Regions from separate parts of the Serratia sp. Sp408 genome, predicted to be linked through region 4. Evidence: predicted binding sites of a transcription regulator. Region 4 holds the regulator's gene; each other region holds the start of a gene.
The links. The regulator CRP, encoded in region 4, controls carbon source genes, mostly activating them, when cyclic AMP is high. The targets are predictions, from matches to a motif close to ATGTGANNNNNNTCACAT.

Region 1: AC2AXP_RS06110 (6-phosphofructokinase) is a predicted target of CRP. The motif match lies at 3,449-3,466, and genes of this name have one in related genera.
Region 2: AC2AXP_RS15845 (CdaR family transcriptional regulator) is a predicted target of CRP. The motif match lies at 3,994-4,011, and genes of this name have one in related genera.
Region 3: yrbN (protein YrbN) is a predicted target of CRP. The motif match lies at 3,917-3,934, and genes of this name have one in related genera.

Annotation. Positions count from the first base shown of each region.
Region 1 is NZ_JBXUFT010000001.1:1,287,616-1,293,796, reverse strand. Features, by position in the region: gene malX (maltose/glucose-specific PTS transporter subunit IIBC) at 1-353, shown strand, start outside; gene AC2AXP_RS06130 (MalY/PatB family protein) at 346-1,527, shown strand; gene AC2AXP_RS06125 (TIR domain-containing protein) at 1,561-1,926, opposite strand; gene AC2AXP_RS06120 (NUDIX hydrolase) at 1,923-2,519, opposite strand; gene AC2AXP_RS06115 (DeoR/GlpR family DNA-binding transcription regulator) at 2,616-3,371, shown strand; gene AC2AXP_RS06110 (6-phosphofructokinase) at 3,747-4,727, shown strand; gene AC2AXP_RS06105 (PTS sugar transporter subunit IIB) at 4,739-5,050, shown strand; gene AC2AXP_RS06100 (PTS sugar transporter subunit IIC) at 5,047-6,181, shown strand, end outside.
Region 2 is NZ_JBXUFT010000005.1:87,257-93,437, reverse strand. Features, by position in the region: gene mtnN (5'-methylthioadenosine/S-adenosylhomocysteine nucleosidase) at 1-664, opposite strand, end outside; gene dgt (dGTPase) at 794-2,311, shown strand; gene degP (serine endoprotease DegP) at 2,497-3,933, shown strand; gene AC2AXP_RS15845 (CdaR family transcriptional regulator) at 4,113-5,267, shown strand; gene garD (galactarate dehydratase) at 5,410-6,181, opposite strand, start outside.
Region 3 is NZ_JBXUFT010000008.1:81,905-88,085, forward strand. Features, by position in the region: gene AC2AXP_RS19485 (luciferase-like monooxygenase) at 1-288, shown strand, start outside; gene yedF (sulfurtransferase-like selenium metabolism protein YedF) at 318-557, opposite strand; gene yedE (selenium metabolism membrane protein YedE/FdhT) at 554-1,768, opposite strand; gene AC2AXP_RS19500 (DEAD/DEAH family ATP-dependent RNA helicase) at 1,912-3,840, opposite strand; gene yrbN (protein YrbN) at 3,830-3,910, opposite strand; gene nlpI (lipoprotein NlpI) at 4,029-4,913, opposite strand; gene pnp (polyribonucleotide nucleotidyltransferase) at 5,043-6,181, opposite strand, start outside.
Region 4 is NZ_JBXUFT010000007.1:167,856-174,036, forward strand. Features, by position in the region: gene AC2AXP_RS18775 (aminodeoxychorismate synthase component II) at 1-213, shown strand, start outside; gene argD (bifunctional acetylornithine/succinyldiaminopimelate transaminase) at 346-1,566, shown strand; gene crp (cAMP-activated global transcriptional regulator CRP) at 1,688-2,320, opposite strand; gene AC2AXP_RS18790 (OsmC family protein) at 2,695-3,102, shown strand; gene AC2AXP_RS18795 (phosphoribulokinase) at 3,156-4,025, opposite strand; gene AC2AXP_RS18800 (YheU family protein) at 4,165-4,398, opposite strand; gene AC2AXP_RS18805 (hydrolase) at 4,395-5,375, opposite strand; gene AC2AXP_RS18810 (LysE family translocator) at 5,716-6,181, shown strand, end outside.

The sequences.
Region 1 (6,181 bases), on a different contig from region 4:
ATATCAAAACACCGGGTCGCGAGAATGACAGTCCGCTGGCCTCTGGCACGCCTGGCATGGTGGTCGGCAAATCCGGCTATAACGTACCGGCCATTCTGGCGGCGCTGGGCGGCGGCGAGAATATCGTCTCGCTGGATAACTGCATCACCCGTCTGCGCCTGTCGGTCAACGACATGAGCAAGGTGGACGACGCCGCGCTGAAGGCCAACCGCGCCATTGGCGTGGTACATCTGAACGAACATAATCTGCAAGTGGTTATCGGGCCGCAGGTGCAATCGGTGAAGGATGAATTAGACTCACTGATAAGTCGTAACCCCCCCGTTACGCCATTGCAGGGAGCGTCTCATGTTTGATTTTTCTACCCCTATCGATCGCCACGGCACCTGGTGCACCCAATGGGATTACATTGCCGACCGCTTTGGTGCCGCCGATTTACTGCCGTTCACTATTTCGGATATGGACTTTGCTACCGCTCCCTGCATTCTGGATGCCTTGCAGCAGCGTTTACAGCACGGCGTACTGGGCTACAGCCGTTGGCAACATGAAGATTTTCTTGGCGCGGTGCGCCATTGGTATCAGCAGCGTTTCCAGACACCGATCGACACGGCAATGGCGGTATACGGCCCGTCGGTGATTTACATGGCGGCGCAGCTGATCCGCCAATGGTCGGCCCCAGGCGAGTGCGTGGTCACCCATACGCCGGCCTATGATGCCTTTTACAAAGTGGTGCTGGGCAATCAGCGCCAACTGTTACCCTGCCCGCTGCAAAAGGTGGGTAACCAGTGGCGCTGCGATATGGCACATCTGGAAGCGCTACTGGCACGACCGCAAACCCGCATCCTGTTGCTGTGCAGCCCGCATAACCCTACCGGCAAAGTGTGGAGCGTCGACGAACTGCAGCAGATGGCAGAATTGTGCGAACGTCATCAGGTGCGGGTGATCAGCGACGAAATCCATATGGACATGACCTGGGACTCGCAGCCGCATGTGCCATGGAGCCAGGTGGCCACTACGCCATGGGCGCTGCTGACATCCGCGTCGAAAAGCTTCAATATTCCGGCCTTGACCGGGGCATTCGGTTTTATCAGCGACGACGCGTCGCGTGAAAGCTATCTGCAGACGCTGAAGGGCCGCGACGGACTCTCGTCCCCGGCGGTGTTGGCGGTGGTGGCGCATATTGCCGCCTATCGTCACGGCGCGCCGTGGCTGGATCAACTGCGCGACTATCTGCACGCCAACCTGCATTATGTCGCGCAGCGGTTGAATCAGGCCTTTCCCCAGCTCGACTGGCAGCCACCGCAGGCTACCTATCTGGCCTGGATCGATCTGCGGCCGCTGAATATTGACGATCGTGAATTGCAGCAGGTGCTGATCGAACGCCAAAAGGTGGCGATCATGCCGGGCTTTACCTACGGCGAAGAGGGGCGCGGTTTTGTGCGCTTGAACGTTGGCTGTCCACGCAGCAAGCTGGATGCCGGCCTTGACCGACTGATTGCCGGCCTGAAATTCACCCTGGGCGACCGCTAATGCACCACGGCAGGGCTGCGCCTGCCGTTCGTTTCACTCGGCGTCGGGAAGGTCTTCCAGCCGGTAATAGACCTGCAATCCCAGCGCATTCGCCACTTCGATATCCTTATCGGCCCCGCGCGACGCTCCTTCAATGCGGTAAATGCCCTGACAGCGCCCAATCAGCCGATGGGCAACCGGATACAGATAAGCTTCGCCGATCTCATCCCCCAACTGCTGCGACCCTGCCGCTGCCGCCAGTGGCAACGCCAGCCATTCGCCAATCACCGGCAGATGCCCACGCTGATATACCGCCAGCGCCGCCTGTTCCAGGCGGTGCAGATTGGCAGCAATTTTTTCTGCATCACCGTCAGTGCCGCTACGGTAAGGGCCAGCGATCAAAATCTGTTGTACCGTCATTCTTCGTTCTCCTGAATCGGGTTAAGCGCAATGTATTGCAGTAACATGATGGTTTTGGCGTCGACGATGACCCCCTGACGGATGGCCAGCAACGCGTCATCCAGCGTCATTTCCAGTACATCCAGGTCTTCACCCTCGGCGACAACTCCACCGCCGGCATGGACGCGGTCGGATGCCTGATATTCGCCAATAAAGAAATGCAGTTTTTCGGTCACCGAACCGGGGCTCATGTAAGCTTCGAACACTTTCTGCACCTTTTGCACGATATAGCCGGTTTCTTCTTCGGCTTCTGCACGAATGCGCTGTTCCGGCGACGCATTGTCCAACAGGCCTGCCGCCGCTTCGATCAACATGCCATCATGACCGTTGACGAACGCCGGATAGCGAAATTGCCGCGTCAGAATCACCGTTTTGGCCTGGCGATTAAGCAGCAGGATCACCGCGCCATCGCCGCGGTCATAGGTTTCACGGCTTTGCCGTTGCCAACTGCCATCACGGCGCAGAAAATCAAAGGTGGTTTTTTTCAGTAGATACCAATCGTCCGACAGCACCTGTGTGCTGATGATGCGGACGCGATCCTGGGTGGCGATCATTGATCGGCTCCTAAAGTCAGTGGATAAGCATTGATACTAACGTGCAGTTTCGTGTATTATCAAGATAATTCGTGCAGATTAAGTCAACGGGGTTTTATGCTCACCAGCCAACGCAAAAAATTGATCCTCGAAAAGCTCGCGCAAGAGGGCCAGGTGCTGGCCAAACAGCTAAGCGAGATGTTTGGGTTGTCAGAAGACACTATCCGGCGGGATTTACGCGAGCTGGACAGCGAAGGTTTGCTGCAACGGGTCCACGGCGGCGCGCTACCGGTATCGTCGGCCATTGCGCCATTTGCCGAACGTAATACGCTGGAATCGACGGCAAAGCGCGCCATTGCCGGCGCCGCTGCCGCCATGATCCTGCCAGGCCAGGTGGCTATCGTCGATGGCGGCACCACGTCGGCGGCGCTGGTAAAGCAACTGCCAGCCTCGTTACATGCCACTATTGTAACCCACAGCCCCAGCGTGGCGGTCGATCTGGTGGAACATCCCCATATCGAGGTGATCCTGATCGGTGGCAGGCTGTTCAAACATTCGATTGTCAGCGTTGGCGCCGCCGCCGTTGAGGCAATGTCGCACATTCGGGCCGATATCTACTTTATGGGCGTCACCGGCGTGCACCCGACTGCCGGCCTTAGCACCGGCGATCTGGAAGAGGCCTACATCAAACGTGCCCTGGCGGCACGCGCCGCGGAGACCGTGGTCCTTGCGTCCGCCGCCAAGCTGAATGCCGCATCGCAGTATGCCATCGGCGACGTTACCCTGGCGCAAACCATCATTGTCGAACATGCCACCGACGACGCGCTGATCGCGCCTTTGCAACAGGCTGGCGTCAGCGTAATCAAGGCCTGACCTCTCCCCCTCTGGCTGCATGTCGTGGGGGCAAAACTGCCCCCAGTGGCGTCGCGACCTGATAACGCCCCAAGAAAATGCGATGAAAATCACATTTACGCCAAGTTTTTACCGCCTGCCGATCGGCATTTGCGGCCTTTCCCTGCCCTTGGTCATCATATTGACACAACCATTTGAATTTCAAAAATAAACCGCTGAGTCGGTCGTTTATCGCTAATGGCGACTTTGTGAGTTACTTCGCAAAAAATAACCACTGACCACGGCAGTCAAGGTTATTGGCAACTATTTTTGTGATTATTTTGTGATGTCTATTGCAAATTTTACCCACACCAAAATTGAACAATGAGCTCACGGAAACCAACGGGAGTCATTGAGATGAAAATCGGTGTGGTGATAAGTGGCGGTGATGTTACAGGCATCAATAACTTTATTTTCCAGATTGCCAATCTGACGCAGGCGGAAATCGTGTTGTTTAACGGAGGTATTCCCGGCTTGCTTGAACATCGCCATCAATCGATTAGCCATCGCGATCTGATTGATTATGCCATTAACGCGCTACCGATTATTTCCTCTGGGCGCACGGCAAGGAAATTGTCCAGCGTAGAATACGAAAAAATCGCCAGACAACTCAAATCTCTGCATATCGATGTGCTTATTATGGCGGGCGGTGATGGATCGCTACAGTTCTTAAATACCCTGAGCGAATTTGGCATTAATTGCTTCGGCGTTGGCATGACGATCGATAATGACGTTTTCGGCAGTCATTATACCATTGGCTTTTCCACCGCCTGTGAGCAAATATTGAAAGAGGTCGCCAAATTGCGTAATACCGGCCGTGCGTTACCGGGTCGGGTGTTTATGCTCGAACTGCTGGGTGGCTACTGCGGTGAATTAACTCTGCAATCGGCGATTAAATCCAACGCCGATTTTGCGTTGATCCCCGAGTGCCAACGGTCATTAAGCAGCCTGGCGGAAAAAATAAAGCTGCGGCTTGAACGGCAAAACAGCGTCATCATTTTATGTTCGGAGGGCTATACAAAAGAATATTCACCAGGTTTTCAAGGAGCTATCGATACCATGATTGCCCAGTTGGAACCACGTATCGGCGTTCGTATTCGTAAAACCATTGTCGGTTACGGGCTGCGCAATGGCGAGCCTACCTGCGAAGAAATTTATCAGGGCACCCTGATGGCAAGCGAGGTGGTGCGCTGTATTCAATCCGGGATGAGAAACAAAGCCGTCATTATCAATGCCAGTAATCAGGCTATTCCAATTGATTTGATCAGCATGAAGAAACGGCTGGTTGATCTCGAAGGGCACCATTACAAACTGGCCAAACAGTTAAATATCATTTGAGGAGAATATCCATGTTAAAAATACTCTGTGTATGCGGCTGTGGTTTGGGTTCAAGTTTTGCCATTGAAATGAGTGCCAGGGCGGTGCTTAAAAAACTGGATATTGATGCGGATATTGATCACACCACAATTTCCGAAGCCAGCGCCTTTAGATCCGATATTATTCTGACGCAAAAAACTTTTGCCGACATCCTGAATGCCGATGCCAGTGATGAAGAGAAAAAACGGGTCATTATTCTTAACAAGCTGACGGACAAGACCGAGATTGAACAGAAGATCGTCGCCTTTCTGAAAGAACGTAATATGCAAGGGACCCCATCATGAACAGCGTGATAGATTTCATTGTCAGAGACCTGCTCGGGCAGGCGTCGATATTAATTGCCTTTATTGCCATGCTGGGATTATTGCTGCAAAAAAAATCCACCGGCAAAGTGGCAGAAGGCACCTTCAAGACGTTATTGGGTTTTTTAATCATGATGGCCGGCATTAATATTATTGTCGACACCCTCACCTACCTGAACAGTATTTTCACCCACGGTTTCGGCATGACCGGTTATATCACCGACGTGGCGGCGATCGCCGGTCTGGCCAACCGTGAGCTGGGATCGGAGGTCGCACTGACGCTGATGGTGATCTTTGCCGTAAACATTCTGATCGCCCGCCTCACGCCGTTCAAATACATCTTCCTTACCGGACAGGCGATGCTGTGGATGGCCACCATTGGCGCGGTAATCGGCTACAAGGCCGGGTTGAGCGGATTGCCGCTGATCCTTACCGGCGGCATCTTCGGCGGCATCATGGCGGTAGTGATGCCGGCGCTGGCACAGCCGGCGGTGCGCAGGATCACTGGCTCCGACGAGGTGGCGCTGGGGCATTTCTGCACCATCGGCTATCTGGTGCAGGCGGCGGTGGCCAAGGTGGTCGGCAAGGGCTCGCGTTCCACCGAAGATCTGCAATTGCCGGACAACTTCAAATTCCTGCAAGACACCTACCTATCGATGGCGGTCGTGATGATCCCGATGTACCTGATCCCGGCGCTGGCGGCCGGCCCACAGTATATCGCGCAGTTTGCCAACGGCATGAATTACCTGATGTATTCCTTCATGCAGGCGATTCAGTTTGTCGCTGGGGTGTTCATTCTGTACAGCGGCGTGCGGTTACTGCTCAACGAACTGGTACCGGCGTTTCGCGGCATCGCCATGCGCATCGTACCGGATGCCAAACCGGCGCTCGACTGCCCGGTGCTGTTCCCCTACGCCCCCAACGCGGTGATCGTCGGCTTCCTGGCGACCACCCTTGGCTCGGTGATCGGCATGATCGTCTTCCCGATGTTTGGTCTGGCGATGATCCTGCCGGGACTGCTGACCAACTTCTTTGCCGGCGGCACCGCCGGGATCTTTGGCAACGCGCTGGGCGGTCGGCGCGGAGCGATGATCGGCGGCGTGGTGCATGGCC
Region 2 (6,181 bases), on a different contig from region 4:
CCATCAGCGAGGACTGCTTGGCCGCGACCACCAGAAACTCGTCGAAGCTCATGTGCGATTCGCTGTCAGCGACGTCGGAAATGGCGCGAACGACGACGAACGGCGTGTTGAACTGGTGGCAAACATGGCCAATGGCCGCCGCTTCCATCTCCACCGCCGCTACATTTGGGAAGGTGGCGCGAATGCGCGCCAGCGGCTCTGCGCCGTTGATAAAGGCGTCACCGCTGCAAATCAGGCCACGTACCGCATTGAGTTCCAGCTGTTTGATGCAGTTCTCTGCCAGCGCAATCAGCGCATCATTGGCAACGAAGGCCGCCGGGCAGCCGGCCATTTGGCCTGGTTGATAGCCAAAGGCAGTCACGTCGGCATCGTGATAGCGCACTTCTTCCGACACCACGATATCGCCTACTTTCAGCGTCGAGGCCAGGCCGCCGGCGGATCCGGTGTTGATCACCACGTCCGGTTGGCAATGTTCCAGCAGCAAAGTGGTACCCAGCGCCGCCGCAACTTTACCGATGCCAGACTTCAGGAGCGCCACCTCGACGCCGCCGATCTGGCCGGTATAGATTTCACAGCCCGCGCGTTGAATCGTCTGGCGGTTTTCAATTTGTTCGCGCAGCAGGGTCACTTCTTGTTCCATGGCGCCGATGATGCCTACTTTCATAAATAATACTCGCTGATTGGGTGTGAGAATTGCGCATAGTCTATCATGGCTCTGAAAGAGAGATAATCCGTTGCATCCGCCGTTGGGAATTGTTATCACGGGGGTAATGCGCCAAGGGGAGAGAACCAGATGTCCGGGATCGACTTTAAACAGAAAATCAGCTTCCAGCGGCCGTTCAGTAAACCGATCGAAGCCGAGGAAGAATACGATATCATTCGTCAGTTCGAGAGCGATCGCGGGCGGATCGTCAATTCGGCAGCGATCCGCCGATTGCAGCAAAAAACCCAGGTTTTCCCGCTGGAGCGCAATGCCGCGGTGCGCAGTCGTCTGACCCATTCGATGGAGGTGCAGCAGGTTGGGCGACATATTGCCAAAGAGATCCTCAACCGTTTCAAGCAGGAGCAACGCATCGATCGGCTCGGCCTGACCCGCCTGCTCGATCCGTTTGAAAGCATCGTGGAAATGGCCTGCCTGATGCATGACATCGGCAATCCGCCGTTTGGCCATTTTGGCGAGTCGGCGATTAACGACTGGTTCAGCCAGCGCCTGGATCCTGCCAGCTGCGGCAGCCAGCCGAGCAGTCAGGATCGCTGCTCGGTTGAGGTATTGCGTCTGCATGAGGGGGAAAGCGATCTTAACCGCCTGCGCAGCCGCATTCGTCACGATCTCAGTCATTTCGAGGGTAATGCCCAGGCTATTCGACTGGTGTATACCCTGCTGAAATTGAACCTGACCTACGCGCAGGTGGGCTGTATATTAAAATATACCCGTCCGGCATATTGGGCGGATGATATTCCAGCCAGTCACAGTTATTTGATGAAGAAGCCCGGTTTTTATCTGGCGGAAGAGGCCTTTGTCGATCGGCTGCGTCGAGAATTGAATATGGGGGAGTTCGATCGTTTCCCATTGACCTATATTATGGAAGCCGCCGACGATATTTCTTATTGCGTTGCCGACCTGGAAGACGCGGTAGAAAAAAATATCTTTACCGTTGAGCAACTTTATCTGCATCTGACCCAGGAATGGGGCGTGGTCACCCCGGGCGATCTGTTTGATAAAACCGTTGCCAGCGCCTTCCGTAAAATCGACCGCGGTGGCGCGCGGCGCAGCGCCGAAGATCAGTTCTTCATGTATTTGCGAGTATTTACCGTGGCGCGCCTGGTGCCGCATGCTGCGCAACGCTTTATCGACAACCTGGAGGCGGTCTATCAGGGCAATTTCAATCAGGCGTTACTGGAGGATTCCAGCCCGGCATACCAGCTGTTGAAGATTTTCAAGAACGTGGCGTTCAAGCACGTGTTCAATCACCCGGAAGTGGAACAGCTGGAACTGCAGGGCTACCGCGTCATCAGCGGCCTGCTGGATATCTACAGTCCGTTGCTGGCGATGCCGTTGGCGGACTTCAGCCGTCTGGTGCAAGATGACAGCCACCGTGATTACCCGATTGAAACGCGGCTGTTTCACAAATTGTCGACCAAACACCGACTGGCCTATCAGGAAGCGGTGGAAGGGCTGCAGCATTTATCGCAGGAACAGTTGGCGATCCGCGAGTATTATTTCCGCGCGCGTTTAATGCAGGATTATATCAGTGGCATGACCGATCTTTATGCCTATGACGAATACCGTCGGTTAATGGCAGCGGAATAATTCTGCAGGTTGACGACTCTATTTCCCGCCGGGCGAAATTCGGCGGGCATGCTGTTTGGAGTTTTGTAAAGATGCCCAATATTTATTTACCATTATCAACAAACTACGCTGGAACTTCGCGCTATTAATAGGTTCTCATTAAACACAACAAAAAGTTATCCCAATAATTTTAAAGAGACACACAGATGAAAAAAACAGCATTAGTTCTGAGCGCTTTGGCATTCAGCATTGGTATGGCGATGGGCCCGGTAACGGCCAGCGCCGCAGAGACCGCATCGGCAAGCACGCCTTCGCAGCAATTGCCGAGCCTGGCGCCGATGTTGGAAAAGGTCATGCCGTCGGTGGTGAGCATTAACGTTGAAGGCAGCACTGCCGTTAATACGCCGCGCATGCCACAGCAGTTCCAGCAATTCTTCGGTGAAGATTCGCCGTTCTGCCAGGACGGTTCGCCGTTCCAGGGTTCGCCGATGTGTCAGGGCGGGCAAGGTGGGCCGGGCGATCAGGGCGCCAAACAGAAGTTCCAGGCGCTGGGCGCCGGCGTGGTGATTGATGCGGCTAAAGGCTACGTCGTTACCAATAACCACGTGGTGGATAACGCCAGCAAGATCCAGGTGCAGTTAAGCGATGGCCGACGTTTCGACGCCAAGATGATCGGTAAGGATCCGCGTTCCGACATCGCGCTGATTCAATTGAAAGACTTCAAGAATCTGACTGCGATCAAAATGGCGGATTCCGACAAGCTGCGGGTGGGCGATTATACCGTGGCGATCGGTAACCCGTACGGGCTGGGTGAAACCGCCACTTCCGGTATCGTGTCGGCGTTGGGTCGTAGCGGCCTCAACATTGAAAATTACGAAAACTTTATTCAGACCGATGCGGCGATCAACCGCGGCAACTCCGGCGGTGCGTTGGTCAACCTGAACGGCGAACTGATCGGCATCAATACCGCGATCCTGGCGCCGGACGGCGGGAATATCGGCATCGGCTTTGCCATCCCCAGTAACATGGTTAAAAACCTGACGGCGCAAATGGTGGAATATGGCCAGGTGAAACGCGGCGAGCTGGGTATCATGGGCACGGAACTGAATTCTGAGCTGGCGAAAGCGATGAAGGTCGACGCCCAGCGCGGCGCCTTTATCAGTCAGGTATTGCCAAAATCTGCCGCTGCGAAGGCGGGTATCAAAGCCGGCGATGTGATTGTTACGCTTAACGGCAAGGCGATTTCCAGTTTTGCCTCCTTCCGTGCCGAAGTCGGTACGCTGCCGGTTGGCAGCAAACTGGCGCTGGGTCTGATCCGCGACGGCAAACCGGTAACGGTGGACGTGACGCTGGAACAGAGCAAACAGACGCAGGTCGATTCCGGCAACATCTATACCGGCATTGAAGGGGCCGAACTGAGCAATACCCAGGCGGGCAGTCAGAAAGGCGTTAAAGTGGACAGCGTCAAGCCTGGCAGCGCCGCGGCGCGTATCGGTCTGAAAAAAGGTGATGTGATCCTCGGGGTTAACCAACAACCGATCCAGAACCTGGGCGAGCTGCGTAAAATTCTCGACAGCAAGCCGCCAGTGTTGGCGCTGAACGTTCAGCGCGGTGATAGTACGCTGTATCTGCTGATGCAGTAATCACCACGGTTTATGCTGATAAAGGCACGCATTCTGCGTGCCTTTTTTTATGCCTTAAAATTGTGAAGCTCACCACAACTCCCGCTGCTGCCAAAACGCTTTGGGCATATGCACAATGTGCAGGCCGTATGGCGTCGGTATGCTGGGCGCTTATCTAAATTGGCTTGGGGCAGAACTGAATGGCGGAATACCATCTTGACGGCAAGCTGGCGCAGGAAATCGTTGCCCGCACCATGCAAATCATTGACGGTAACGTCAATGTGATGGATGCGCGCGGCCGAATTATCGGTAGTGGCGATCGTGAGCGTGTCGGCGAGTTGCATGAAGGTGCACTGCTGGTGCTGTCGCAGGCCAGGGTGGTTGACATCGATGAGGCGGTCGCCCGTCATCTGCACGGTGTGCGACCGGGAATCAATCTCCCGTTGCGCATCGACGGGAAAATTGTCGGCGTTATCGGCCTGACCGGCAATCCGGCGCAACTGCGGCAATATGGCGAACTGGTGTGCATGACCGCCGAAATGATGCTCGAACAGGCGCGTCTGATGCATATGCTGGCGCAGGACAGCCGCTTTCGCGAAGAGCTGGTACTCAACCTGATCCGCACCGAAGAGCTGTCGCCGGCGCTGATGGAGTGGGCGCAGCGGTTAGGCATCGATCCTAACCAGCCGCGGGTTGTGGCGGTGGTGGAAGTGGACAGCGGGCAGCTCGGGGTTGACAGCGCGATGGCGGAATTGCAGCAGCTGCAAGCGTTGCTGACCTTGCCGGAGCGCGACAACCTGATCGCCATCGTTTCACTGAGCGAAATGGTGGTGCTGAAGCCGGCGCTTAACGCGCATGGCCGCTGGGACGCCGAAGACCATCGACGGCGGGTGGAAAACCTGCTGTCGCGCATGAATGAAAGCAGCCGTCTGCGGGTGCGGGTGGCGCTGGGCAATTTCTTTACCGGACCGGGCAGCATCGCCCGTTCTTATCGCACCGCGCGCACCACCATGGCGGTTGGCAAACAGCGGATGTTCGATCAACGCGCCTATTACTACCAGGATCTGATGCTGCCGGTGCTGCTGGACAGCCTGCGCGGCGGTTGGCAGGCCGATGAATTGGTCAGGCCGCTGGCGCGGCTCAAGGCGATGGACGGTAACGGTTTGCTACGCCGTACGCTGAATGCCTGGTTTCTCAATAACGTCCAGCCGAGCGCTACCGCCAAGGCGCTGTATATTCACCGCAATACGCTGGAATACCGTCTCAACCGCATTTCTGAACTGACCGGGTTAAATTTGTCCAGTTTCGACGATCGCCTGTTGCTGTACGTCGGGCTGCAACTGGATGAGGTATAACGCGCTGTTTTCGGCTCCAGGCATATCGTCGTGTGGCCAGGCGGCAACAGGTTAAATCCCCGGGAGCTGACATTGGTCAGTGACCGGGGTGCCGCCGCGTAGCCAACAACGCTAGGCGGCGAAAGGCGAAGGAGATGGGAATTTAGGTGACGGGCGCAGGATTAAACACTGCCAACGCGTTATACAACCCCCATTGATCCGACCAGGTTTTCTGACGGCCGCTGGCGATCGCCAGAATCAGCTCAAACAGCTGCCAACCGACTTGCTCAATCGTTGCCTCGCCGGTGGCGATGGTGCCGGCGTTGATGTCCATCAGATCGTGCCAACGTTCGGCCAGCGCGCTGCGGGTGGCCATTTTGATCACCGGTACCGCCGTCAGGCCATACGGCGTGCCGCGGCCGGTGGTGAACACCTGCAGGGTGATGCCGGAGGCCAGCTGCTGGGTGCCGCAGACAAAGTCGCTGGCCGGCGTGGCAGCAAAGATCAGGCCGCGTTTGGTGGGACGCTGGCCAGGGGACAGTACCTCTACAATCGCGCTGGTGCCGGATTTGGCGATCGAACCCAACGCTTTTTCCACCACGTTGGCCAGGCCTCCTTTTTTATTGCCGGGAGAGGGATTGGCGCTGCGATCGGTTTGGCCCTGGCTCAGGTAATCATCGTACCAGCTCATCTCCTCCAGTAAGCGCTTGCCAACCTGTTGGTTCGCTACACGCGGCGTCAGCAGGTGAATGGCATCGCGTACTTCGGTTACCTCGGAAAACATCACCGTGGCGCCGCAGCGCACCAGCAAATCCGAGGCGTAGCCCACCGCCGGATTGGCGGTCACGCCGGAAAAGGCATCGCTGCCGCCGCATTGCATGCCGACCACCAGCTCGGAAACCGGGCAGGGTTCGCGTCGGCGCTGATTAAGGCGT
Region 3 (6,181 bases), on a different contig from region 4:
ATGCAGCAACAGTTCATCAACCTGCGCCGCGGCTCGCCAGGCCCGCTGCCGGCACCGGTCGACAATATTCATGCGCTGTGGACCGCCGGCGAACAATACGGCGTTGAACAGGCGCTAAGCATGTCGATCATTGGCGATCAAACTACCGTACGCCACGGTCTGCAAACGCTGCTGCGGGAAACCGAAGCCGATGAAATCATGGTTAACGGCCAGATCTTCGATCACCAGGCGCGTCTGCGTTCGTTTGAGATTGTGTCGACGGTCAAAGACGACCTGCGCAAGGGCTAAATAATCGGGCGCCGCACGGCGCCCTGATTTTAGCGTTGAATAAGATAGCGAATGGTTGGCCCGTCCTGCTGAATATCCAGCACCTGATAGCCATGATTGCGCGCGTCGAGCGGAATATTGTTGATCGACTGCGGGCAATCGCTGATCACTTCCAGCACCTCGCCCGGCTTGAGTTGCGGCATTGCCTCCAGCGTGGCGACCGCCGGATAGGGGCACGGCTCGCCCAGCATGTCCAACCGGTAATCCGGCACTATCGTTGGTTGTTTCATGGCACACTCCTCAGATTAACCACCTGCGCCTGCGGTCTGGCGCGGAAAAAGCGTTTTTCCCACCACAGCATGGCGATGAACGCCAACCCCAGCAGCAGGTAGGTGACCAGCAGGCCGCCAAGCGGGCCGAAGGTGTCCAGCAAATTGACCTTGTCATAGTCGGTGGCCAACGCCGGGGCCAGATCGTCCCAATAATAGGCCAACAGCGTCGCCCCGATGATATTGCCAAGCCCGACCCACCAGTAATGAATTTGCCCTTCGACCGCGCGGTACATCCAGCCGGTTTCGCAGCCGCCCGCCAGCACGATGCCAAAACCAAACAGCAACCCACCCAGCACTGCGTTCGGGCCGGCCCACATAATCTTGGGCGATACGCCAAGCTGAACATAGCTGAAGATGCCTATCGCGCTGACCGCCATCCCCAGAATAATCGCCTTGGCCATGTGGGTGCGGCCGGTGATCCACAAATCACGGAACGCCGAGGTGAAGCAGATCTGCGCACGCTCAATCAACAGACCGAAGCCGATACCAAACAGCATGGCGATGCCGAGCTTCGGCGCGTCAAACAGCGTCCACAGCGACCAGGCCACGGCCAGCAGGAATACCAGCATGCCGAGCCGAAAACGGCGACGTGCCTGCTGCGGTTGCTGCGTCAATGGTGCCGCCGCGCGCACCTTCTGCAATTTCACCGGGATACGAAACAGCGGCAATAGGGTAAATTTGGCGCCGAAGTACGACCCCACCGCGGTCGCCAGCGCAAAGAACCAGGCGTGCAGCGAAAACTGCGGAATACCGGTAAAGAAAGCGGCAAGGTTACACCCCATCGCCAAACGCGCGCCAAAGCCAGCAATGATGCCACCCAACAGCGCCTGCACGATACGAATGCGGTGCTGCGGCCGTCGCAGCTTAACATTGTTGGCCCACAACGCGGCGGCAATGCAACCGGCGAACATGCCGATAATCATCCGCCCATCGATGCGTTGTAGCGGCGTCCCCTCAAGGCCGATAAGTTTGAAGTACCCCCATTGTTCCGGGTGAAAGCCGAGCCACTGCAACAGGTGACCGCCCCAACGGGTAAATTCACCGGTCACCGCCCAGAAGGTGCCGGTCAGGCCGAAATAATAGGTGGCAAGGATCCCTGCGGCGATCACCGCCGGTAGCGGCGCCCAAAAGCGCACCAGGAATTGCGATTTGAATTGCTGCCAGCTCATGGCATCTCCTATGCATCACATCCATGAATAATAACCAGATGAATGATACGTCATTAACCGCAGCAATCCCTCTTTTCAGACGTAAAAAAACCAGCCCGAGGGCTGGTTTTCATCATGACTTAGCGCGAACGATAAATCAGTGCTTATGCGTCACCGAAACGACGACGTGGAGTGGCTGGCGCTGCATCGTCACGACGCGGTGCGCGGTCACGGTTGAAGTTACCACCGCCACGACGTTCGCCACCGGCTGCATTTCCGCCTTCACGACGCTCGCCGAAAGAACGACGCGGTGCGCCTTCACGACGTTCGCCGTTGAAAGGACGACCGTTGCCGCGACGTTCGCCACCGGCGTTACCGCCTTCGCGACGCTCACGACGTTCATGCGGCTGAGCATCGCCCAACAGTTGCATATTCATCGGCTTGTTCAGAATGCGGGTGCGCGTGAAGTGATTCAGGATCTCGCCCGGCATGCCTTTTGGCAGTTCGATGGTGGAGTGGGAACCAAACAGCTTGATGTTACCGATGTAACGGCTGCTGATGTCGCCTTCGTTGGCAATCGCACCAACGATATGACGCACTTCCACGCCGTCATCACGGCCCACTTCGATGCGGTACAGCTGCATTTCACCCACGTCACGACGTTCGCGACGCTGTGGACGCTCACCGCCGTCACGGCTATCACGACGACGGTCACCGCCGCGATCGTCACGGTCGTTGAATTCACGACGTTGACGCGGTTTGAACACCGGATCCGGTGGCAGGATCAGTGGACGTTCGCCCTGTGCCATCTTCAGCAATGCTGCTGCCAGCGTTTCGATGTCCAGCTCTTCTTCCGGCTGCAGTTTAGCCAGCAACGCGCGGTACATATCCAGATCGCTGCTTTCCAGCTGCTGCTGAACCTTAGCGGCGAACTTGGCCAGACGGCGTTGACCCAGCAGTTCTGCGTTCGGCAGCTCAACCTCAGGGATCGTCAGCTTCATGGTGCGTTCAATGTTGCGCAGCAGGCGGCGTTCGCGGTTTTCCACGAACAGCAGCGCACGGCCAGCGCGGCCAGCACGACCGGTACGGCCGATACGGTGAACGTAAGATTCGGAATCCATCGGGATATCGTAGTTGACTACCAGGCTGATACGCTCAACGTCCAGGCCACGGGCCGCAACGTCGGTAGCAATCAGGATATCCAGACGACCGTCTTTCAAACGCTCCAGGGTCTGCTCACGCAGCGCCTGGTTCATGTCGCCATTCAGCGCGGCGCTGCTGTAACCGCTGCGCTCCAGCGCTTCGGCCACTTCCAGCGTGGCGTTTTTGGTACGCACGAAGATGATGGCTGCATCAAAGTCTTCGGCTTCCAGGAAACGCACCAGCGCTTCGTTTTTACGCATGCCCTGTGCAGTCCAGTAGCTCTGGCTGATGTCAGGACGGGTAGTGATGCTGGATTGAATGCGCACTTCCTGCGGCTCTTTCATAAAGCGGCGGGTAATGCGACGAATCGCTTCCGGCATGGTAGCGGAGAACAGCGCGGTCTGATGTTCAGCCGGGATTTCCGCCATGATGGTTTCTACGTCTTCGATAAAGCCCATGCGCAGCATTTCGTCAGCTTCATCCAGCACCAGACCGCTCAGGTTAGAGAGGTTCAGGGTGCCGCGTTTCAGGTGGTCCAGCAGACGGCCCGGGGTACCCACTACGATTTGTGGGCCCTGGCGCAGGGCTCGCAGCTGCACGTCGTAACGCTGGCCGCCGTACAGAGCCACAACGTTAACGCCGTTCATGTGTTTGGAGAAATCGGTCATCGCTTCGGCAACCTGAACCGCCAGTTCGCGGGTCGGGGCCAGCACCAGAATCTGTGGTGCCTTCAGGGAAGCGTCGAGGTTATGCAGCAGTGGCAGCGAGAACGCCGCAGTTTTACCGCTGCCGGTTTGTGCCATACCCAGCACATCGCGACCGTTCAACAGGTGAGGAATACACTCAGCCTGGATCGGTGACGGTTTTTCATAGCCCAGATCGGTCAGGGCGGAAATGATAGGAGCAGACAGCCCCAGGTCAGCAAAAGAGGTTTCAAGCTCAGTAGTCATGTACACGTGCCTCATTAATAATGGCAGCCAGTCTACATAACTCGTCGAGAAAATTTTCAGTCATTTTCATTGAAAAGTGTGAACCGGCTCAAATTAGATTATAAAACGAACAAAAAAGCCCTCACCCGTGAAGGCGATAGCTATGGTCGGTTAAACCAAGGTCTATCAGGCTGTTAGATGTTCGTCAGCTATTGCTGGTCCGATTCCGATAGGTCGTCTTGTTCTTGGCCCAAAAGCGCCAATTCCAACAATGCATAGCGGTGCTCAACAAAGTTATGAACGTTGTTAGCCACCGTCAGTTTGAACAGCGCCGAAGCGGTGTCCTTGTCCCCCAGACTCAGGTAGTGTTTACCCAAATAGAAGTCAGTTTCACTGAGATGCTCAGCGAGCGAAGTGTTATCCGTTGCATCCGCCTTGAGGCTTTCCATCAGCGTTTTTTCGCTGATCTTACCCAGGTAGAATTCGACAATTTTCCATCCCCATTGCCCTCGGTCCGCTTTGTCGTAACGCTGTTGAAGCGCTACGTCAGCCTTCTTGGGATCGATTTCTCGTTCCACAAGATACAGCCACAACGAACGGAAGGGATCATTTGGGTCGTCTTGATAAAACGCCAGCAGATCATCCTGCGCCAACGGGAAGCGGCCGCCATAATACAGTGCGATGCCCCGGTTTAAACGCGCGTAATTGTAAGTTGGATCAAGCTCTAGTACAGAATCAAACGCTTCATAGGCAGCATCAAAATTGCCTGCCTGCGTTAAGTAAATGCCCAGGTAGTTGAAAACTTCCGGCATATCGGGACGTATCGCCAGCGCTTGTGAAAAGTCATTGCGCGCCAGTGCACGTAACCCAAGACTATCATACAGCACACCGCGCTCATATAAAAGCTGCGCGCGCTCATCGTCCGTCAGTGCCCGACTGGCAAGTATTTGTTCCATGCGCGCCAGGATCACTTCCTGCTGCAACGTAGGCTGCAACGGGATAGCCAGAACGTCATCTTTACGCCAATCATTGTTGCTGCATCCTGCCAGCATGAGCGCTGTCGCAACGTAACACCAGCGTAAGAAAGGCTTCATTTCCCACTCCCGAAGACAAACATTGGATGAACGTCCTGTCCTCCGCTTGCTAAAACGCGGGCTTCCTACCCGCGCGATACGAACAGCTCCCAACCCCAGGGGCGGGGAGCTGTCAAAACTGCTTTACAGTTATTCTGCTTCTGGTGCAGCAGGAGCATCCGCTTCAGGCGCGGTAGCTTCCTTGATGCTCAGGCGCACACGGCCCTGGCGATCAACTTCCAGCACCTTGACCGGCACTTCCTGACCCATCTGCAGATAGTCGGTCACTTTCTCAACGCGCTTGTCAGCGATTTGTGAAATGTGAACCAGACCTTCTTTACCGCCGCCGATCGCCACGAAGGCGCCGAAATCAACGATACGGGTCACTTTACCCTGATACACGCGGCCCACTTCGATCTCTGCGGTGATCTCTTCGATGCGGCGAATGGCAAACTTGGCCTTCTCACCGTCGGTAGCAGCGATTTTAACTGTACCATCATCTTCGATTTCGATGGTAGTGCCAGTCTCTTCAGTCAACGCACGGATGACTGAACCGCCTTTACCGATCACATCCTTGATCTTGTCCGGATTGATCTTGATGGTGTGGATGCGTGGTGCAAACTGAGAAATATCGCCACGCGGAGTGCTGATAGCCTGTTCCATCACGCCCAGGATGTGCAGACGCGCGCCCTTGGCCTGGTTCAGTGCCACCTGCATGATTTCGCGGGTGATACCTTCAATTTTAATGTCCATTTGCAGCGCGGTGATACCATCACGGCTACCAGCCACTTTAAAGTCCATGTCACCCAGGTGATCTTCGTCACCCAGAATGTCGGACAGAACCACAAAGTTGTCCTGCTCTTTCACCAGACCCATGGCGATACCGGCAACGGCAGCCTTGATCGGCACACCGGCGTCCATCAGCGCCAAAGAGGCACCACAGACCGAAGCCATGGAAGAAGAACCGTTGGATTCGGTGATTTCAGACACCACACGCACCGTGTACGGGAAATCTTCTGGTTTAGGCATCATAGCCAATACGCCGCGTTTCGCCAGGCGACCGTGACCGATTTCACGACGTTTAGGCGAGCCCACCATACCGGTTTCACCCACGGAGTATGGAGGGAAGTTGTAGTGGAACAGGAAGCTGTCGGTTTTTTCGCCCATCAGCTCGTCCAGGTTCTGCGCGTCACGTGCGGTACCCAGCGTCGCGGTAACCAGCGCCTGAGTTTCGCCACGGGTGAACAGCGCGGAACCGTGGGTGCGCGGCAGTACGCCGGTGCGCACGT
Region 4 (6,181 bases):
TTGACCGTAACCCGTTACCACTCGCTGGTGCTGGAAGCCGCCACGTTGCCAGACTGCTTTGAGGTAACCGCCTGGAGTGAGCGCGACGGCGAACCTGACGAAATCATGGGGATCCGCCATCGTCAGCTGGCGCTGGAAGGGGTGCAGTTTCACCCGGAAAGCATTCTCAGCGAGCAGGGGCACCAACTGCTGGATAATTTCCTTAAAAGTTAACCGGTTATGAGTTTTTTTCCTTTTTTGGCGATTTAGGTTTGCCCTTGATTGGTTTTTTATGCATATTTTGTGATTATATTTTCACTTAATGGCAACATTGAAAATCCGATCACGTTCAGGGTGGACCCAATAATGACCGAAAAATACCCAGTCAGCCGCAATACGTTCGACCAGGTTATTCTGCCTGTTTATGCACCTGCCCAGTTTGTCCCCGTCAAGGGCAAGGGCAGCCGAGTGTGGGACAGCAACGGCAAGGAGTATATTGATTTCTCTGGCGGTATTGCGGTGACTGCGCTGGGGCATTGCCACCCGGCATTGGTGGCGGCGCTGAAGCAGCAGGGTGAAACCCTGTGGCACACCAGCAATGTCTTTACCAACGAGCCGTCGCTGCGCCTGGCCAGCAAGCTTATCGCCGCGACTTTCGCCGATCGGGTGTTCTTCGCCAATTCCGGCGCCGAAGCCAACGAAGCGGCATTCAAGCTGGCGCGCCACTATGCCATTACCCGCCACAGCCCGTACAAAACCAAAATCATCGCGTTTTATAACGCGTTCCATGGCCGTACGCTGTTTACCGTCTCGGTTGGCGGCCAGGCGAAGTATTCCGACGGCTTCGGGCCGAAGCCGGCCGACATCGTGCATGTACCGTTCAACGATCTGGCGGCGGTCAAGGCGGTGATGGACGATCACACCTGCGCGGTGGTGATGGAGCCGATTCAGGGCGAAGGCGGTATTACTCCGGTGGATGCGCAGTTCCTGCAAGGTGTGCGTGAACTGTGCGATCGCCACCAGGCGCTGTTGGTATTTGATGAAGTGCAAAGCGGTATGGGGCGCAGCGGCAAGCTGTTCGCCTATATGCACTACGGTGTGACGCCGGATATTCTGACCACCGCCAAAGCGTTGGGCGGCGGTTTCCCGGTCAGCGCCATGCTGACCACCGAGGAGATTGCTTCGGTGATGCAAGTCGGTACCCACGGCACCACCTATGGCGGCAATCCGCTGGCCTGCGCGGTGGCGGAGGCGGCGTTGGACGTGATCAATACCGCCGAAGTGTTGAGCGGCGTCGAACAGCGTCATACGCTGTATGTTGCGGCGTTGCGGGACATTGGCGAAAAATACCGTATTTTCAGCGAGATTCGCGGTATGGGGCTGTTGATCGGCGCCGAACTGACGGCGCCTTACCACGGCAAGGCACGTGATTTCCTCACCGCGGCCGCCGCGCGTGGCCTGATGATTTTAAATGCCGGGCCGAACGTGATCCGATTTGCGCCGTCGCTGGTCGTTGAGCCGCAAGATATTGCCGACGGTATGGCGTTGTTTGAGCTGGCGGTTCAGGACGTGATCAACGCCGGGTAGCTACCCACTGGCGGTCGGCAGACGGTATCGGATGTCCGACTGTGCCCACGGTAAACGGCGCATAAAAATGCCGGTCAGCGTTAACTGACCGGCATTTTTTGAAGCGTGCCGTTTTAATGGATTAACGGGTACCGTAGACGACGATGGTTTTGCCGTGTGCGGAAATCAGGTTTTGATCTTCGAGCATTTTCAGAATACGGCCAACCGTTTCGCGTGAACAACCGACGATTTGACCAATTTCCTGACGGGTGATTTTAATTTGCATGCCGTCCGGGTGAGTCATGGCATCCGGCTGTTTGGCCAGATTGAGCAGGGTTTGCGCAATGCGGCCGGTAACGTCTAGGAAGGCGAGGTTACCCACTTTCTCTGAGGTGATCTGTAGGCGGCTTGCCATCTGCGCCGACAGGCGCATCAGAATGTCAGGGTTCACCTGGATCAGCTGACGGAATTTCTTATAGGAAATTTCAGCCACTTCACAGGCGGTTTTAGCCCTAACCCAGGCGCTGCGTTCCTGGCCTTCTTCAAATAATCCAAGTTCGCCGATGAAATCGCCCTGATTGAGATAGGACAGGATCATCTCTTTGCCTTCTTCATCCTTGATCAGCACCGCAACGGAGCCTTTCACGATGTAGTAAAGCGTTTCGGCCTTTTCACCTTGGTGAATCAGCGTACTTTTCGATGGATATTTGTGGATATGGCAATGAGACAGGAACCATTCGAGAGTAGGGTCTGTTTGCGGTTTGCCGAGAACCATTCGCTGTTATCCTCTGTTGTAATCTGCCTGTATCACAGGGGTCAGAGTTCCCTGTCAAACGTGTTATGGCTGTCCATGAGCGGCGACCATTAACCGTTTTTGAGGCGTGACGTAAAAATACGCTATTGCCCTAGCATATTAACTTGCAGTGAGAGCTGCAAGCTACATTCTGTTAACATACACATTAAGGTGCCTTTCCGTGGGCATTTCCCTGAAAGCGCTGTCCAGAAAGCGTTATTGCGGCTCTGTTTGTAGCACAGAGTGACGCGGGTGTCTTGTGTTGTCTCGCTCACACATGACCAGTATCAGGTTCCGTTGCCAGTTTTGCTGCTAACGCGTAGTCTGATGACAAAGAATCAATCGGAGTCATGAGCATGCAGGCAAGAGTCAAATGGGTTGAAGGGTTAACGTTTCTTGGCGAATCGGCGTCTGGCCATCAGGTATTGATGGACGGCAATGCCGGTGACAAGGCGCCAAGTCCGATGGAAATGGTGCTGATGTCCGTGGGGGGATGCAGCGCGATTGACGTGGTGTCGATTTTGCAAAAAGGCCGTCACGACGTGCGTGATTGTGAGGTAAAACTGACCTCTGAACGTCGCGAAGAGGCACCACGGGTATTTACCCATATCAACCTGCATTTTATCGTCAGCGGTAAAGGGCTTGGCGACAAGGCGGTGGAGCGTGCGGTGGATCTGTCTGCCGACAAATACTGTTCGGTAGCGCTGATGCTCGGCAAGGCCGCCAGCGTTACCCACAGCTTTGAAGTCCGGGAAGTGGCCTAATGGCATGTGGCGCGGTGGCCTAATCCTCCCCGCGCCCGTCCGGTGTCGCCTGGCTACTCAATCTTTTTGCCTTCCAGCAGCCGCTGCACCAGCGGTGCCATGATCAACTCCATCGCCAGTCCCATTTTGCCGCCGGGCACCACCAGCGTATTGATGTGCGAAATAAACGAGCCTTGCAGCATCGCCAGCAGATAAGGGAAATCAATCTGATCCAGCCCGCGGAAGTGGATCACCACAAAGCTTTCGTCCAGCGACGGGATGGCCTTGGCGGCAAACGGGTTGGAGGTATCCACCGTTGGCACGCGCTGGAAGTTGATGTGGGTGCGTGAAAACTGCGGTGTGATGTAGTTGATATAGTCTTCCATCGAACGCACTACCGAATCCATCACCGCTTCGCGAGAATGGCCGCGTTCGCCAGTATCGCGGATCAGCTTCTGGATCCACTCCAGGTTGACGATTGGCACCACGCCGACCAGCAGATCGACCTGCTGTGCCACGTCATGCTGATCGGTGACGACGCCGCCGTGCAGCCCTTCGTAGAACAGCACGTCGGTGGGTTCCGGCAGGGCTTCCCACGGTGTAAAGGTGCCAGGAACCTGGTTGTACGGCACGGCTTCGTCATAGGTGTGCAGATATTTACGTGAACGGCCGCTGCCGCCGTTGCCATATTCACGGAAGCTCTGCTCCAGCAGGCCGAAGTCGTTGGCTTCGGGGCCAAAATAGCTGATATGACGGCCGAGGTCGCGCGCCTTGCGGATCGCCGCGTCCATTTCCGGCCGGGTGTAGCGGTGGAAGCTGTCGCCTTCCAACTGTGCGGCGCGAATATTCAACTGCTGGAATATTTTGCGGAACGCCACGCTGGTAGTGGTGGTGCCGGCTCCGCTGGAGCCGGTTACCGCGATAACGGGATGTTTGGCAGACATACGATATGTTACTCCGTCTAAAATGCGTGTTTTATCCGTCGTACCTCAGCTGCTTTGCTGTAGGCCGCCTCGATGCAACTCGAGTGCTGTAGGGTATGGCACATTGATACCTGATTTTTCCCGTCAGTCATAGGGCGGATTACATTTCTTCCTGACCGGCACGGAACTGGCCACGTGGCATGATATTGACGGTTTCATGCAGTTCCGACCACACCAGCAGCACTTCGCCGCTTTGCAATTGCCGGCGAACGTCCTCCACTTTCTGCGTCAGCGAACGTTCATGCTCGCCGTAGTCAGTGCCTTCGCGCAGTACAAAGGATTCGATCAGATTATTCAGCGTTTCGCTGTCCAGTTCTTTCCAGGGGATTATCACGTGTTCTGTTCCAGATAAGGGGTAAGCCAGGAGGGAATGCGGTATTCCAGCCACATGTAGGGTTTTTTTAGTGAGCCGCCGACGAAGCCGACGTGGCCACCGCATTCCGTCAGTTGATATTCGATATTGTGCGGCAGGCTGGCGAGGTCAGGGATCACCTCGTCGGTCATGAACGGATCGTCCTTGGCATGGATGATCAGCAACGGTGTCTGGATCTTCGGCAGCAGCGGCAAGGCGCTGCAACGGCGGTAATAATCCGTGGCGTCGCTGAAGCCGTGAATGCGCGAGGTAATCAGATCGTCGAAATCGCGAATGCGGCGCAAGCCCTGCAACTGCGGCAATTTCAGCGGCAGGGTGCCGGGATAATGCAGCAGTTTTCGCGTGGCGTTCTGCTTCAACTGACCCAGCAGGTAATGCTGATATACGCGGGAGAATCCCTGATCCATACGCCACGAGCAGGGTTCGAGCATTAACGGTGCCGAGACCACCACCGCCGCGTCCAGCAGGCTATTGCCTTCCTGCTGTGCCAGATAGCAGGCGAGCATATTGCCGCCGAGCGATACGCCGACTGCCGCGGTTGGCGCAGTGCCATAGCTGTCGCGCAACCATTGCAGGAAGAAGCGGGCGTCTTCGGTTTCACCGGAATGGTAAATGCGTTGCTGGCGGTTTGGCACGCCGCTGCAACCGCGAAAATGCATCACCACGCCGAGCCAGCCCTTTTGCTGCCAGGCGTGCAACAGGCCGTGGGCATACGGACTGTAGAAGTTGCCTTCCAGGCCGTGAAACAGCACTACCCGCGGTTTGTCGCGCGCCAGGCGCGGGTCTTCGCTCCAGGCGAGATCGAGAAAGTCGCCATCAGGCAGGTTCAGCCGTTGCCAATGCGGTTTCAGTCGTACGCGACGACGTACCAGGCGTGGCAGCAGCGTTTGCAGGTGCGGATTACTGGCCCCGGTGAGAGGGCGGAAGGTTTCATACATAACGTGAATAAAATTCTTATTGGCGGCTATTGTCTGATCGGTAGAGCACTGTTAGCTTCAATACCACTATTTCCTTATTCGTTGTAGTGGCAGCGACCATCACTGACCGGTCAGTGCCTGGTATGCTCACGCGGGCTTCTTGGCTGCCATACCAACGATTCGGGATATGATTAATAATATACCCCAAATAATTCGAGTTGCATCGAGGCGGCAAGTGAATGCATCCCGATGCGCCTACGCAAACCCGGTGCTTCGGCTCAGGATGCGTAGCCAGCCAGTAAGCAGCTTGCAGCATGACGGGTAAACGCACACACGCATTTGGGTGGGGAGCACCCGTTTCATGGAATCAAGTTTATTTCTTTCAATGCTCGGCTTCCTGTTTGTTGCCGCTATTACGCCCGGTCCGAATAACCTGTTGTTAACCACCTCCGGCGCCAACTTTGGCTTTATGCGTTCGCTGTGGCTGATGCTGGGCATCATACTCGGCATGCAAAGCATTTTATTGCTGGTGGCGTTCGGCGTTGGCAGCCTGATTGTGGTCTATCCCTCGCTGCACCTGGCACTGAAAATTCTTGGCAGCCTGTATCTGCTGTGGCTGGCGTGGAAGGTGGCGACCGCCCGTTATGAAAAGCTCGACACCGATACCGCGCCACCCAAGCCGATTCGTCTGTATCAGGGTTGGCTGTTGCAGTTTCTCAACCCCAAGGCCTGGCTGATGGCGCTGGGCGCGGTGGCCAGCTTCAGCCTGAACGGCGAAGGGTATAATCACTCGATTCTGGCGATCTCGGCGGGGCTTTCCGGCATGA